Regions from separate parts of the Clostridium sp. JS66 genome, predicted to be linked through region 2. Evidence: riboswitches for the same ligand, from Rfam matches in the RefSeq annotation. Region 2 holds a riboswitch; the other holds the start of a gene.

Evidence for each region. A riboswitch is a leader RNA that binds a small molecule or an ion and turns the genes downstream of it on or off. The one in region 2 is predicted to bind lysine.
Region 1: it holds a riboswitch for lysine, as region 2 does, so the genes downstream of both, Q6H37_RS22520 (amino acid permease) here and lysA (diaminopimelate decarboxylase) in region 2, are expected to answer to the same signal.

Annotation. Positions count from the first base shown of each region.
Region 1 covers NZ_CP131467.1:4,890,614-4,895,644, forward strand. The annotation lists gene Q6H37_RS22510 (protease complex subunit PrcB family protein) at 1-130, shown strand, start outside; gene dut (dUTP diphosphatase) at 204-650, opposite strand; gene Q6H37_RS22520 (amino acid permease) at 809-2,263, opposite strand; lysine riboswitch at 2,374-2,551, opposite strand; gene infC (translation initiation factor IF-3) at 2,681-3,139, opposite strand; gene fliD (flagellar filament capping protein FliD) at 3,230-4,468, opposite strand; gene clpA (ATP-dependent Clp protease ATP-binding subunit ClpA) at 4,678-5,031, opposite strand, start outside.
Region 2 covers NZ_CP131467.1:2,848,585-2,853,615, reverse strand. The annotation lists gene Q6H37_RS13375 (aspartate-semialdehyde dehydrogenase) at 1-802, opposite strand, end outside; gene Q6H37_RS13370 (aspartate kinase) at 860-2,065, opposite strand; gene lysA (diaminopimelate decarboxylase) at 2,083-3,384, opposite strand; lysine riboswitch at 3,522-3,692, opposite strand; lysine riboswitch at 3,788-3,948, opposite strand; gene trhA (PAQR family membrane homeostasis protein TrhA) at 4,453-5,031, shown strand, end outside.

The DNA.
Region 1 (5,031 bases), 2.0 Mb from region 2:
AAGAATTATTCCTTTGAAACCTTATGTTGCTAATCAAACATATTATCTATTTATAACAAGTGATGTTACTTCTAATATTAAGGTTTCTAATCAAGGCTACAGAATGCAATTTCAAGTATCTATTCAATAAAAAAATGAGTACTTATAGAACTCTATAAGTACTCATTTTTTATACTGCTAATATGCTATTATGAAGCTTTTCACTACTTAACTCCTGTTGATCCAAATCCGCCTTCTGCTCTCTCACTTTCAGATAACTCTTCTACTTCTAATATGCTAACTCTAGTTATAGGTTTAACTACCATTTGAGCTATTTTCATATTCTTTTCAACTTTAAATGGAATTTTTCCATGATTGATAAGTATTACTCCAATTTCACCTCTATATCCTTCATCTATAGTTCCTGGAGTATTTAAAACTGTTATAGAATGTTTAAGTGCTAGACCACTTCTTGGCCTAATTTGAGCCTCAGTATTTCTTGGAAGTTCTATTTTTATACCTGTATGTATAAGTGCAGTTTCTAATGGAGGTATAACAATTTCTTCTATAGAGAATAAATCCATACCTGCATCACCTTCATGAGCATACTCTGGTAATTTTGCCAGTTCATTAACCTTTATAACTTTTACTTGTATTGTACTTTCATTCATTGCATTTATCTCCTTAATCATATATTTTGTGACATTATTTATTTTATCAATTATTAGTTATACTGCCAAGGAATCTTGTAAAAATAGTTAGTAAAGTATAAAAGTACACGCTATATATAACCTAGCGTGTACTTTTTACCTTACAAAACATATGCTATTTAAAATGTTTTTTCTTCATTAACTTTCAAATCAACATCTTCCAATTTTACAACCTTAGTATTATGTTTCTTTTTGTATCCTAACCATAATACTAAAAATAATGGTAATCCTATATATGATGAAGTTACTCCTTTCCAATCTATTGTATCTGCTTGAAAATAAGTTAATCCTTGGCCTAAAATAACTACTACGCATAATACCAAGGCTATTATTGGACCTAATGGAAATAATTTAGCTGTATATTTTAATTTACCTAAATCACGTCCTTGAGCCACATAAGCTTTACGGAAACGATAATGGCACAACGCTATGCCTACCCAGGCAACAAATCCTGCAAGTCCTGAAGCTGCTACAAGCCATACATAAACCGTTGTTTCTGCATAAAGACCTGTTAAAAAGCAAAGTGATGCTACTATTGTAGTTGCTATTAATGCATTTACAGGCACTCCTCTTGAATTAAGTTTTCCAAAGAATGCAGGAGCTTTTCCATCCTTAGCCATTCCATATAAGGTTCTGCTTGAAGCATACATTCCTGAATTTCCAGCTGATAGTACTGAAGTTAAGATAATAGCATTCATTAACGATGCTGCAGCTGCAATACCAGCTCTTTGAAATACCATAGTAAATGGACTAGTCTGAACACCTGCATCTGTGTAAGGAATTAATGCTCCAACTACAAATATTGTTCCCATATAGAATAGCAAAATTCTCCAGAATATTGTATTTATCGCCTTTGGTATATTTTTGCCAGGGTCTTCACTTTCACCAGCAGCTACACCAACAAGTTCAGTTCCTTGAAATGAGAATCCTGCAATTAAAAATATTAGAAAAATTGATTTAGGTCCACCTACAAATGGTGCTTCACCAACTGTAAAATTCTTGAATCCAACATAATGTCCGCCTATTATTCCATATATAGTTGCAATACCTACTATCAAAAATACAATTACAGTAGCTACTTTAATACCTGCAAACCAAAATTCTGCTTCTCCATATGCTCTCGCTGATAAAAGATTAAGCACAACTACTAATGTAAGGAATATAACACTCCATATAACAGGTGGAACTCCTGGAAACCAAAATTTCATAAGCACAGCACCTGCAACCATTTCTGTAGCAACAGTAATAGCCCAGTTATACCAATAATTCCATCCCATAGCAAATCCAAATGCTGGATCTACAAACTTTGTTGCATAAACACTGAAAGAACCTGAATCTGGCATGAAGGTTGCCATTTCTCCTAAACTAGTCATTAAAAAATATACCATAATACCTATACAACCATATGCAACTAAAGCACCTCCTGGACCTGCTTGTTTAATTGTATCTCCCAGTGCTAAAAATATTCCTGTTCCAATGGCACCACCCATTGCAATCATGTTAAGATGTCTTGCCTTTAGAGTTCTTTTTAATCCACCTGACTCCTGCTCTTTAATTTGATTAACTTGTTCCATTTTTCTCCCCCTTATCGGTAATATTCTCCGATAAGTGAAATAACTAAGATAAAAAATGCTCTGAGAACACACTCAGAGCATTAAAATACGTATTTAATACATATTAATACATGAATGATAGCTCTCCACAAAATAAACTTTGTGACAGTCCTGTACATATTCTATACAAAGCCCAACTATATAGCATTAAAGCATCTGCTATAAGTTTCGGCAAAATTTCCTTTCAAACTGCTTCATAGTACTTACCTCTGCAGTGCTACTCTTAAATTTTGCGCCTCTATCTCAGTTATTCACTTATAATTAACTATTATACACTAAAACTTATAATTAGTAAATACATTTTAAATGTATTTACTAATTATAGTAATATATTTCATATTAAGTTAAATAGTTCATAAACCAATTACTAAAAATATATTATTTCTTAGGTGCTAATATCATAATCATATTATTTCCCTCTAATTTAGGTGACTTTTCAATTACTGCAGTATCTTCTAATTTAGAAATAAATACATCAAATACCTTACTTGCCAAATGAGTATAATTGTTTTCTCTACCTCTAAATCTAATGGATACTTTCACTTTATTATCGCTAGATAAAAACTTTTTAGCATTATTAGCCTTAATTTGTATGTCATGTTCTTCGATATTAGGTCTTAATCTTATCTCTTTAATATCAACAACCTTTTGATTCTTTTTTGCTTCTTTTTCTTTCTTAGATTGTTCATAAAGAAATTTATTATAGTCCATTATCCTACACACTGGCGGCTTAGCTGTTGGAGAAATCATTACCAAATCTAATCCTTCATCTCTAGCACGATTTAAAGCTTCATTAGTTTTGATAATTACACTTTCTTCTTCACCCACCAATCTAATTTCATTTTCCCTAATACCTTCATTTAAATTAAAATTTTTATTAATAATACAACACCTCCATAATTTTGAATCTATAATTTATTATTATTTTTATCTGATTAAATTAAGAAAATTTCCATACTGAGCTGTACTTTGCATAATAGCATAATTATTATTATATCCAATATTTTGATTAACTTGTACAACTATATTTGGATTAATTTCCACTGCCTTAGCAGCACTGGTTATTTTTTTACCAATTCCAGTATACCCTGAAAATATATTTTTTACTTTATCAGCATCATTTTCAATTGCCTCATTAAGTTTTTTCTTATCAATAGATAAAGTATTATCTTCATTAACAGTTATTCCTATACCTTTTAATCTAGCTTCATTTCTTTTTAATGCACTTGTTGATGCTTTTAATATGTTGGAATCGAAATCATTATTTTGTATGTCACTGGAAAATTTATTATAGCTATTTACAAAGTTTTCAATACCCTTTTCTATCTTATTGGCATCACTTTTAACTTTTACATTAATTGGAGTTGTAGTGCTTTCCTTAAGATTTAAATTAACTTTTCCATTATCTAAACTTATATCATTTGTTTTAGATGTATAGTTTACCCCATTTACATTATAATTTGCATCTTCAGCTGTCTGAACTTTATTACTAGTCCCAGATGCAGCTGCTGCATTACCAATCTTGTCTACAACTTCAAAAAAATTACCTTTTCCAGTCTCCTTTGAATCAATTTTCATATACATTAAATTAGTTTTAGAATCTTTTACTATTGAAGCTTTAACTCCTGCATCAGAATTATTTATAGCATTAACCATACTATTTAAAGCTTTTTCATTGTTGTCACTTGCATCTACTTTAAAGGATATATCCTTAGTTTGTCCATTGTGATTTATTGCAAAAGTGTTATTTCCTACATTAAACCTTGCTTTATCATAAGCATTAATCTCATTGCTCTTATTACTTTGATATTTAGCAATGTTTTTAACTTCTACACTATAGGTTTTATTTAATGCCCCCTCTTTTGCTGAAGCAGAAACCTTTTTATCATCACTAGAAACAGCAGTTTTGGATTGAAATAATCCATTGTTACTTTCATCTACTAAATTTTTACCTCTAGTAAAAAGCTCCGAAGCATCATTTTTCACTGTAGATACTGAATATATTTTGCTAGAGGAATTTTTAATATTATAGTAATAATCACTATTATTTGTTTTTATACTATTGTATGCTAAAGAAAGATCATCTAATGTATTATATTTTCTAACACTACTTGTATCGTCTATCATAGGAATGTTTTGGTAATTCCAATTTAAACCATTAATCATTATAATCCTCCTCCACGGTATAATATTCCAAACTCATTATTTATATTATCGCATACTTTAAGGATAATTTATATAATTTTATCATTTTTTTCTTACTTTTTTGAAAATAACAAACTTATGTAATTAAATTTAGAAAAAACAGCTTTGGAATTTCCAAAACTGTTTTTTTACAAGCTTATAAACTTTATCTTTAAATACTTATATATTTTTTAGCTAATAAAAACTTTATCCTCTTTTGTATCTATGACTATGATCTTTTTATTATCTACATCTCCAAATAGTACCTTATCAACAAAGTAAGGTTTTATTTGCTGTGATACGATTCTTATTATTTCCCTTGCACCATATTCTAAAGATAATCCTTTACTTGCTAACCACTTATAACACTTTTCTGTAACCTGTATTTTTATATTTTTAGTTTTTAACTTTTCTTCAAATTCTCTTATAGTCTTTTTAGCTACTAAAAGTGCCATATCCTCATTCATTTTATTAAACACTATGATATTATCTAACCTATTTCTAAACTCTGGAGAGAAAAATCTTTCTATTTCTTTATCTATATT
Region 2 (5,031 bases):
CCTGTAAAATTATTCCGTCAGCATTTCCTAAAATTTCAAATACCTTATCTAGTTCAAAAGGTTTTTCAAATTCCAAATTTATAGAAACACTGTGTCCATATCTTACTGGAACTCTAACTGTAGTTGCTGTTATCTTTAAATCATAATCATTTAATATCTTTTTAGTTTCTTCTATCATTTTAATTTCTTCTTTTGTGTATCCATTCTCCATAAATACATCTATATGAGGCAGACAATTGTAAGCTATTTGATAAGGATATTTATTAGATGCTTCTCCCTTTATACCATTTTCTAAATCCTTTATTCCACCAACTCCTGATCCAGAAACTGCCTGATAAGTAGAATAAATTATTCTCTTTATTTTAAATGCATCATGCAATACTTTAAGTGGTACTACACATTGGATAGTAGAACAATTAGGATTTGCAATAATCCCTGTATTCCAATTTACATCTTCTGGATTTACTTCTGGTACTACTAAAGGAATATCCTTATCCATTCTCCAAGCACTGCTGTTATCTACTACTGTTACCCCATTTTCTTTTGCTATAGGAGCAAATTTTTTACTAATATCTCCACCAGCAGAAAATAATGCTATATCTATATCTCTTTTAAATGAATCTTCATTTAATTCTTCTACTATATATTCTTTACCTCTAAATTCCATTTTACTTCCAGCCGATTTTTTTGATGCAAAAAGGTATAAATTATCAATAGGGAAATTTCTTTCATCTAATACTTTTAAAAATGTTCTTCCAACCATTCCTGTTGTTCCAACGATAGCAATATTCGCATTTCTCATTTCAATCACCTCATACATATTTTTAGTTAATAGTTAAAAGCTAATAATTATTAACTTCTACAAGTTTAATTTTTGTGCTAAAACTGTTACTGCTTTTTGTTTATCTTTTGAATCTAAAGTATAAGATATACTTATTTCTGAAGTAGTTACTTGCTTAAATTCAATATCATTTTCTGCAAATATAGTGAATATAGAAGCTGCAACTCCAGACTGCTTCATCATACCTATTCCAACTACAGATAATTTTGTAATATCTGATTCCTTAGAAACTTTAATACCTTGTATTTCAGCCCTTAATTCTTTTTCAACCTCATTGATTGTACTTACATCTTCCTTTGATGCAGTAAAGGAAACATTTATATATCCATTAAATGGTGCTGTTTGACTTATCATATCAATATTCACATGATGTTTAGCCAATTTGTCAAATATTATTGATATATTTTTAGAATTATATGGCACATTGTTAACTGTAACCATAAGAACATCATCACTAATTGAAAGGCCTGTTATTACTTTTTCTTCCATTGTTTCATCATACTCCTTTATATAAGTTCCTTTTTGATTTCCATGCGTTGATGCTACATAAATAGGAATTTTATATTTACATCCTATTTCCACTGCTCTTGTTTCCATGACACCAGCTCCTAAGCTTGCCATTTCCATCATTTCTTCATAGCTTATATAATCCAACTTCTTTGCATTAGGCCAAACCCTTGGATCAACACCATATATTCCATCTACATCTGTGTATATTTCGCAGGTACAATTAAGCTTTGCAGCTAATGCTACAGCAGTGGTATCTGAGCCACCTCTTCCTAAAGTTGTTATATCTCCATTTTCATTCATGCCTTGAAATCCAGCAACTACTACTATTTTTCCATCCTTTAAATGATTCTCTACATTTTGAATCTCTATATCAAATATTCTATTTTTAGTATGAACTCCTCCTGTTTTTATTCCAGCTTGGAATCCTGTTAATGACACTGAATCATATCCACTTTCTTGAAATACCATAGATAGTAGTGCAATTGTCACCTGCTCTCCAGTTGATATTAACATATCCATTTCTCTCTTATTAGGATTATCAGAAATTTGTTTTGCCATATCTATAAGCTTATCTGTGGTCTTACCCATAGCAGAAACCACCACTACAATGTCATTACCTTCCTTTTTTCTTTCTATTACTTTCTTTGCAACAGCCTTTATTTTATCTATAGTTCCTACGGATGTTCCGCCATATTTTTGTACTATTGTAGCCAAATTCATTACCCCCTTCATTAAAATAATATATCGTTTCTAATAATATCTTCATAAGTTTCTCTTTTTACTGCTATTTTTGCTTCACCTTCTTTAACAAATACTACTGCTGGCTTAGGTATTCTATTATAATTGCTAGACATGCTGTAATTATAAGCTCCAGTAGTTAGAACTGCCATAATATCTCCTCTTTCAACTTCTGGAAGTTGAATTTCTTTTATTATTATGTCTCCAGATTCACAACACTTTCCTGCAATAGTATATATTTCACTATTTTCGGAATTAACTTTATTTGCAACTACAGCCTCATATTTTGCATCATATAATGCTGTTCTTGGATTATCTGCCATACCTCCATCTATAAAAACATACTGTTTACCACCATAAGTTTTTTTAGTACCACCTACATTATAGAGAGTAGTACCTGCATTAGCAATTATTGATCTACCTGGTTCTATCATAACTTTTTTAATATTTAAACCTGATTTTTGTGATTCTTCTTTAAGTATTGAAAGCATGTTTTTAAGACAACTATTTAAATTAACAGGTTTATCTCCTTCAGAATAATATACTCCAAAACCTCCTCCTAGATTTAACTCTTCAGTACTAAATCCACATTGATTTTTTATTTTTTCTAAGAACTTAATCATATCTGATACTTCTGAGTAAAATGATTTTTCTTCAAAAATTTGAGATCCTATGTGACAATGAAATCCCTTAAAGTTTACACTTTCACTATTTTGAAATCTGTTTATAATTTTACACATATCTTCATCAAATATAGATTCTCCAAATTTTGAATCGTTTTTTGAAGTTTGGATATATTCATGAGTATGAGCTTCTATACCTGGATTTACTCTTAATAAAACATCAACTTTTTTATTTAAGCTTTTACATAAATATTCAATTACTTCTAATTCATTTCTATTATCTACTACTATTCTTCCTATTCCTGCTTCAATAGCCATGCTTAATTCGCCTTCTGTTTTATTATTCCCGTGCATATAAATTCTACTTACAGGAAAATTTGCTTTTAAAGCTGTATAAAGTTCTCCACCAGATACCACATCTAAACTCAATCCTTCTTCACAGATAACTTTGGCAATTGCCAAATTCAAAAATGCTTTAGATGCATATATAACTTCACTTTCAATACCTTCTATTTCAAAATTATTTTTAAATTCTCTGCAAGTGCTTCTAACTAAATCTTCATCTACCACATATAGAGGAGTTCCAAATTCTTTTGCTAGTTCAGTGGTATCGCATTTTCCTATTTCTAAATGTCCTTTACTATTCACATTCATAGTTCCAAATAATTTCATCTTATCTTCCTCTTTTCATTAATTTTAAATATGTAAATTTTTGCTTAATTATCAATATATTAAATTTGTGTAAAATAAAAGCAGCTGTGAGCAAAAGGTACTCTCAACTGCATGTACAATACAAAGCCTTTTGCCCCAATATGATAAGCACTTCTTTAAAAAATCGGGCAATTTCCTAAAGACAGTACTATACTTGTTCAGCATAGTCCCAGTATACAAACATTAAAGCTTGTAAACTTCGGCGGATGACCCTTTCCTGTATTTTAAATATACATTACTTATGACAACCGCAACCTCTGTACCATATTGTATATATTAAATTTAGTGTTTTTTGGTAAATAAAAAACAGTTGTGAGCAAAAGGCACTCACAACTGCTGTGTATCACAACAAACCTTTTGCCCCAATATGACAAGCACTCCTTTAAAAAATCGGGCAATTTTTCAAAGACAGTACTATACTTATTCAGTATAATCCCAATACATAAAACTAAATTTTATGTATTTCGGCGAGTGTTCCTTTCCTGTAGCCAGTACTTATAACAACCGCGGCCTCTATGTCACATTGTTTATATATTCGTTTTTTATTTTCATCTGGTATACTTAGGAGTTTAACAAATTATATTCACTTAGTCAACTACTTTTTTTATATTTTTGTATATTTATACTTTTATTTCATTTTTAATATATGCAAATAACCAGCTATTTACTGGGTTTCCACAGATATCTTTAAAATTAAAAAACAAATATTTTTATATTTCAATCTTTCGCAATATAAAAACCTTATTTACACCTTATAAATCAAACGTAGTTTTAAAAACTACGTGTTATTATATTGGTATTTATAGCATTATTAAGTATTTTTAAGAAATTCATTAAAAAATAATTAATTAGCTTTCATTTTCATACTTATTCTAAATTGAAATTTTATGTATTAGTTATATAATATATATAATGACACATAATAAAGTTATACATTAAATTTAATTAAATGCAGTGAAATTTAATTTAATTGGCATTTATGCATGGATTTAATAGATACTTTCAAGCTTATTATATGGAGGTAATGTTATGAAAAAAATTTTTAGAGAACCTGTTAATGGTTTTACTCACGTATTTGGAGCCGTTGTATCACTGGTAGGGTTGATTTTGCTTATAGTAAAAGTTATATTTTCATCCCCATCCATAAGCGGTCTTAAACTTACAGGGGTTATAATATTTGGATTAAGCTTAATATTTTTATATACAGCAAGTTCTGTTTATCATTTAGTAAATTCTTCAGAAAAAGTAATTAAATTTTTAAGAAGGTTAGATCATTCAATGATATTTATACTTATTGCTGGAACATATACACCTATATGCTTAATCGCTTTAAGTGGTACATTAAGATGGGTTTTATTTATCACTGTATGGTCAATGGCCGTAGCTGGGATACTATTTAAAATGATATGGTTTAATCTCCCTCGCTGGATATCCACTTCATTTTATATAGGTATGGGATGGCTTGCAATCTTTGTTATATCACCTATTTCTAAAGTTCTTTCTATAAGTGGAGTAGCATGGCTGGTACTTGGTGGTATATTCTATACTGTTGGTGGCATTATATATGCTGCTAAATGGCCAAAATTGAACTTAAAGTTATTAGGATTT